DNA from 3 places in the Fusibacter sp. A1 genome. Region 1 is predicted to be linked to each of the others. Evidence: predicted binding sites of a transcription regulator. Region 1 holds the regulator's gene; each other region holds the start of a gene.
The links. The regulator Rex, encoded in region 1, represses fermentation and respiration genes when NADH is low (regulators of the CRP and FNR family bind a similar motif). The targets are predictions, from matches to a motif close to ATTGTTAANNNNTTAACAAT.
Positions count from the first base shown of each region.

Region 2: DWB64_RS05475 (NAD(P)H-dependent oxidoreductase subunit E) is a predicted target of Rex. The motif match lies at 895-914, and genes of this name have one in related genera.
Region 3: DWB64_RS07800 (acyl-CoA dehydrogenase) is a predicted target of Rex. The motif match lies at 1,324-1,343, and genes of this name have one in related genera.

Region 1 covers NZ_QQWI01000003.1:115,330-117,602, forward strand. Annotated here, with positions in the region: gene DWB64_RS04560 (acetyl-CoA C-acetyltransferase) at 1-717, opposite strand, end outside; gene DWB64_RS04565 (redox-sensing transcriptional repressor Rex) at 1,042-1,671, opposite strand; gene DWB64_RS04570 (ATP-binding cassette domain-containing protein) at 1,896-2,273, shown strand, end outside.
Region 2 covers NZ_QQWI01000003.1:320,889-323,161, forward strand. Annotated here, with positions in the region: gene DWB64_RS05470 (NADH-quinone oxidoreductase subunit F) at 1-305, opposite strand, end outside; gene DWB64_RS05475 (NAD(P)H-dependent oxidoreductase subunit E) at 307-786, opposite strand; gene DWB64_RS05480 (hypothetical protein) at 934-1,359, shown strand; gene DWB64_RS05485 (aminotransferase class I/II-fold pyridoxal phosphate-dependent enzyme) at 1,588-2,273, opposite strand, start outside.
Region 3 covers NZ_QQWI01000005.1:42,069-44,341, forward strand. Annotated here, with positions in the region: gene DWB64_RS07795 (electron transfer flavoprotein subunit beta/FixA family protein) at 1-9, opposite strand, end outside; gene DWB64_RS07800 (acyl-CoA dehydrogenase) at 21-1,160, opposite strand; gene DWB64_RS07805 (sigma-54-dependent Fis family transcriptional regulator) at 1,453-2,273, shown strand, end outside.

The DNA.
Region 1 (2,273 bases):
GTCTTTTTTGAATGCCGGGCGAAGTTTAGCTAATTTCTCAACAACCACGCCATGCTTGATATATTCATCTTCTTCAAATACAATAGGATCGCCTTTTCTTTGAGGAATCACTACTGGAATAATCTCGTCTTTAAATCTACCGCTTTTTTGAGCCGCCTCAGCACGGTTTTGTGAAACAACTGCAAACTCATCTTGTGCTTCTCTTGAAATTTCGTATTTTGAAGCTAAGTTTTCAGCCGTCTGACCCATATGGAAGTCGTTGAAGGCATCCCACAAGCCGTCTCTCACCATCGTATCATAAAGTTGACCATCGCCCATACGTTGGCCCCAACGAGCCTCTTTTAATAGATATGGCGCCATTGACATGGTCTCCATACCACCAGCAACCACGACTTCGTTGTCGCCACTGATGATGGACTGAACAGCAAGTGAAACCGACTTTAATCCAGAACCACAAATCATATTGATTGTCATCGCCGGTGTTTCGATAGATAGTCCCGCCTTAATCGCAGCTTGTCTGGCAACCCCCTGCCCTTGACCCGCTTGAATAACACAGCCCATCATCACTTCATCTACTTCTTTAGGATCCAGATTGATCTTTTCAAGGGCGCCCTTGATAACAGTCGCACCTAAATCCTGAGGAGTCACTTTACCGATTGCCCCACCAAATGATCCTATCGCTGTACGAACAGCAGATACAATTACTACTTCTCTCATATTCAATACCTCCAAGTTAATTATCGGGGAACCAGCCCGACTAGTGCCATTATAGCATATAGTGCTGGGATGGTGATAGTTATTGTGGCATATGCAAATGCATATCTAATAGCCGAAGGCTATATCATACACGAAGTGTATTTCATGCATTTCATGCATATCACCCGAACGCAGTTTGGATATCATTGTAGTAATAAAAAAACTAGACTTCGTCTAGTTAAAGAGCTCTAAGAGGTTATGCACCTCTACGGAATAACAAAATAAGTTATCCTGGCCGGTGGGGCGGTAATAAAAAAACTAGACTTCGTCTAGTTTTGTTTATTACTACTTACTCGCTCCCTTTAGGAAGTATGAGATTGTGAATAGGTCTTCGATTAGGTGAACGTTTTCCACGATGACATCTTCTGGGACCTTTAAATCGATTGGAGCAAAGTTCCAGATGGCTTTTATTCCATTGTTGACTAGCTTCTCTGCAACGTTCTGTGCCGCATCTCTGTTGGTGCATATGTAGGCGATGTCTATAGCTTCTTTTTCCAAATATTCGCTGATGTTTTCTACATCAAGCACCTCTACATCATGTATTTTCATACCGATGAGACGTGGGTTAAGGTCAAACATCGCTTGCAGATTGAATCCGAACTTTTCGAAACTTGTGTAATTCGCTAAAGCTTGTCCAAGATTTCCGGCTCCGATGATGATTGTCTTATAATCGCTTACAAGACCCAATATGCTACCGATTTCAGAAAAAAGTTCCTCTACATTGTAGCCGTATCCCTGCTGTCCGAATCCGCCAAAATTATTTAAGTCCTGTCTGATTTGTGACGCTGTGAACCCCATGATTTCTGAAAGTTCCTTAGAAGATATTCTTTTAACATCTTTCTCGAGCAAATCCTTTAAGTACCTGTGATACTTTGGCAAACGTTTAATAACCGCTCTTGAAATTTTTTCGCTCATCGCTACACCCACCCATTACTGTTTATTTGAAAGCATTGCTTTCTATCTAATGTTCGTTAAATGATAATTTATTTACCTAATAAAAATTATAGCATCCTGTTTTCACACTGTCAAACATCCAACCACCCCAAACATAGCGCTCTCAAGGTATATATCATGATTTTTTAAGTCGGGCACTATCACATAATATGATTTTCTGCTAAACTTGTATGGAGGTGATTTCAGTGATTGCATTATCATTTAGTCAAATAAAAAAAGCATATTACGAACAAACTGTGTTGGATTCGATTTCATTTTCGATAAACGCACAAGACAAATTGGGACTTATCGGCCGTAACGGCACTGGAAAAACAACCATATTACGCCTTATTGCAGGTGTTGAAGAACCAGATAGCGGTATGATTTATATGGACAGCAAACTCAAGGTAGGTTATATGAAGCAAACCGATGAGTTGGATGAGGACTACACATTACTCAGTTACTGCATGTCCGCATTCGAAGATTTGTTGTCTCTAGAAGAGAACCTAACTGCCATGGAACATGAAATGGCTAGTTTTAAGACAGACAATGAAGATTTTAAAATCTTCATGAGCAAGTACGAA
Region 2 (2,273 bases), 210 kb from region 1:
GGATCGAATTCAATGAACTGACGGTCCTTATAGGTTCCAGGTTCGCCTTCATCGGCGTTACAGATGATATATTTCTTCTCTCCAGGCACCACTTTTGATTGCTCAAGTTTGATTCCTGTAGGATAGCCCGCACCGCCTCTGCCTCTTATTCCTGATTTTTTGATGTCTTCGATCACATCCTCGGATTTTCGGTTGAGACAATTCTCAAATTGCTTGAAACCACCAAGTGAGATATAACCCTCGATCGACATCGGATCGTATTCCTTAAACTTCTTTGTGAGTATCCTTTGTGTTTTAACAGCCATCCTATCGCCCCCTTATTTCGCTTAAAATCGTAGCGACTTTTTCGTGTGTAAGGTTGCCATGTACTGTTTTATCAATTCGAATAGCCGGTGATACATCGCAAGCTCCAATACATTCGGTATACTCCAGTGAGAACATCTGGTCATCTGTTACCTGACCCACTTTAATTCCTAAATGCTCTTCTAGACTATCACGAATATTTTGGTAACCGTTCACTAGACATGCTGTGCTCTTACAGATCTGAATGACGTGTTTGCCTCTTGGCTCTGTAGATAGCGATGAAAAGAACGAAATTACCGCCGAAACATGAGCGAGTGTCACATTGAGTTTCGATGCTATATAGCTTGCCACCTCTTGTGAGATATAGTGGTAGGGGCTAAGCTCTTGCGCCTCTTGAAGAATGGGCAAAAGATGTGACTCATTGTTTCCATGAGCTTCACAAATAGCGTCGACTTGTTGACAAGTTTCTCTTGTAAATGTCACTAATCAAATCCTCCTTTTCCTTTATCGGTTCCCTTTGGTATAATAGCAATAGGGAACGTTAATTTGTGGACAATATCAGTGTATCACAATTGACAGAATAGTCGAACAATTGTTACTATTTTAACATCTAATTTTATACGAGGTGAAATGATGCGAGAAACTCTTTACACAGAAGCAGTGGAATTAGTAAAAAACCGTCAATACCAACAAGCGGTAGATTCGATCAAAGAAATACTTGAAGCAGAACTGCAAGACGATGTGCACTATAAGGCTTTAAAGCTATATGCAGACCTGATCGGACCGATTGCCAACAAAGATTATATCGCCGCAATCGACATGTACCAGAGCATCATCAACGAAACCGAAAACGACGACCTATACGCCCAAAGCCAAATCGCGATACTTAACGCCTACCTTAGCCTAAGCATCGACATGATGGACGCCTACGAAAGCACAAGAGACGTCATCGAAACCGACGACGACAGCGCCAACGACTTCATGCAACAGCTCGACCAAAGAAGAGAAGACTTCCTAACCGCCCGAGCAGAAGCCGTTTATAAAAAAAGGATGTAGCACGAACGTACCCCAGTTCGTGCCGCCCCTACGGCAAAGCAGCTCGTCTTTCAGGTGCTGAAGAGTAGCTTCAATCTCTCAAAGCCCTAAAGCCTCAGAACGTACCCCAGTTCGTGCCGCCTCCATGGCAAAGCAGCTCGTCTTCCAGGTGCTGAAGAATGGCTCAAATCTAAAAAACAAAAGACAGTTCGCAAGAACTGTCTTTTTTATCTTCTATCTTCCAATCACCTAATACCCCAACACCTTGATAAAATCAACATAAGGGTCTTCAGTCCCCTGCATCAGCGAAGGTTGGCTCTTTAAACGAACAATATGCTCCACCATCTGCGCACTGATTTTCTCGCCTGGTGTCACAATCGGTATTCCAGGCGGATAGGTCATGATCGACTCGCCGCTGATCTCACCAACGGCATCTTCAAGCGCGACCACGTGCTTGGTCGCATAATAGGCATCCCGTGGAGAAACGATCACTTGAGGATTTGTAAGCGTCGCCGTATAAAGTATCACCGGCTCGCTTTTTCGTCTGTTGAGTGCAATATCTTCAAGTGCGTCTACAAGCGCGCTCAAACTCTCTTTTGTATCGCCTAAGCTGACGATTGCTAGAATATTGTACATGTCCGCCATTTCAATCTGAATATTATAGTGCTCAAAGAGCATGTCATATACTTCAAAACCTGTGAGCCCTAGCTGAGCGACATTAACACCTAGTTTTGTCGTGTCAAATGCGAACACACCGGGATGACCGATCTGGTCTGGTCCAAAGGCATATAATCCTTCGATTCCCTCTATTCTCACACGAGCCTCTTCACATAACTTCAAAATGTTACTGATTCGCTCCTCCCCCTCTGTCGCCAGCTGAGCCCTTGCGATATCAAGACTAGCCATCAGAAGGTAGGATGCCGAAGTCGTCTGAG
Region 3 (2,273 bases), on a different contig from region 1:
AATCTTCATGATTGTCCTCCTTATTTAAGGTACGCTGCAGAAATAACCATGCGCTGTACTTCTGAAGTTCCTTCGTAAATTTCTGTGATCTTCGCATCGCGCATCATTCGCTCGACATCGTATTCTCTTGTGTAACCATAACCTCCATGTAACTGAACCGCTTTGGTTGTGACGCTCATCGCGGCCTCAGAAGCGAAAAGCTTAGCCATCGCAGCCTCTTTTGCATAGGGCAAACCCATGTCCTTAAGCCATGCAGCCCTGTAAACGAGCAGCCTAGATGTTTCTACCTGGGTGGCCATATCAGCAAGCATGAACTGGGTATTTTGGAAGGCGCTGATCGGTCTGTTGAACTGCTTTCTTTCTTTTGTGTAGGAGAGGGTCGCGTCAAGTGCTCCCTGGGCGATGCCGAGCGCCTGCGATGCGATGCCGATACGTCCGCCGTCGAGTGTTTTCATGGCGATCTTAAATCCATGCCCTTCTTTTGCAAGCAGATTTTCTTTTGGAACTCGTACGTTTTCAAAGATCAGCTCGCTAGTCGCAGAACCCCTGATGCCCAGTTTTTTTTCCTTGGGACCAAAGGTGAAGCCTGGGGTGCCTTTTTCGACGATAAAGGCAGAGATACCTCGTGTTCCTTTTGTCTTGTCTGTCATAGCCATAACGATGTAGGTGTCTGCGTATTCGGCATTTGTAATAAATATCTTGGAACCGTTGATGACATAATGGTCCCCATCTAGAACCGCTGTGGTCTGCTGCGCCGAGGCGTCCGTGCCGGCGTTTGCCTCTGTCAGGCCGAAAGCGCCCAGTTGCTGACCTTTTGCCAGAGGAACAAGGTATTTTTGTTTTTGCTGCTCTGTTCCGAACTCATAAATCGGTGAGGCTCCAAGCGATACGTGAGCTGACAGAACCACGCCTGTTGTCGCACATGATCTTGAAAGTTCTTCGACTGCCATAGCATAACCCAAGTTGTCTCCGCCTGCGCCTCCGTACATTTTAGGGAAGGGGATACCCATCAAACCGATCTCAGCCATCTTAGGGAGCGTTTCTATAGGAAACCTTTCAAGTTCGTCCACTTCCTTCGCGAGTGGCTGTACTTCGCTATTCGAAAACTGGCGAAGCATATCACGTAACATCTGATGTTCTTTAGATAAACCGAATTCCATAATAATCCTCCTAATAGTTATATATTTAACGTAAAAGCATATATTGCAAGAGGTATGCCAAAAATGTTTGACTGCCTAAAACCTTGTATTTCAATGAGTTTGATAGTTTTTAATTATCTGGAAGCCAATATAATGGGGTTTTGTGTATAAAATATAGACATTCTTTGTTAAATATGTGACAATTGATGTATAAAGAATGGACACGTATGCCAAGAAAGTCCATGAAAATGTGAAACCACCTAGGAGCATAAGCGGTAGTGTGTCTAATGAATAGACACTTTAGGAGATTAGGATGAAAATAAACGGGTGCAAACATCACAGTGAATGCATGGATGTACGATTTGATGCGCTGGATATGATGCTCAACCACACCAATGAGTGGTATGTGATTGTTGATGCTGTGGGAACGATCATCGCGATCAGTCAGGCTTATAAGGAGTTCATAGGCGCAGAGAATCCTGAAGGTAGGTTTGTTGGTGATGTCATAGAAAACACCAGAATGCACCTCGTACTTGAAACGGGTGTCCCGGAGTATGATCAGGTACAGGTGATCAGGGGGAATAAGATGATCGCTTCGAGGGTGCCTCTGATTGTAGACGGAAAGGTCAGGGGAGCCATCGGAAAAGCGACCTTCAAAGATATTGACGATCTGTACACCTTGTATAACCGAGTGAAGAAGAACCATAAGGAAATCAGTGTCTATGTCGAACTCGGCAAGGGTGTGAACAGGCCCAAATACACCTTCGAGCATATCAGTGGTGCTGGCTGCACGACAAAATGCACGAAGGAACTGGCTAAAAAAGCTGCAAAATCGGAATCGAACGTTCTGATCGTAGGGCCTAGCGGAACAGGCAAGGAACTCTATGCCCATGCGATCCATGGAGCGAGCCATCGTTCGAAAGGACCCATGGTCATGGTCAACTGTGCCGCCATACCGGAAAACCTGCTGGAATCGGAACTGTTCGGATATGTGAAGGGCGCATTTACTGGAGCCAGCCAATCTGGTAAAAAGGGCAGGTTTGAACTTGCGCATAGAGGCACTCTATTTTTGGATGAAATCGGCGATATGCCACTGGATATGCAAGCGAAGCTGTTAAGGGTGATACAGTCAAA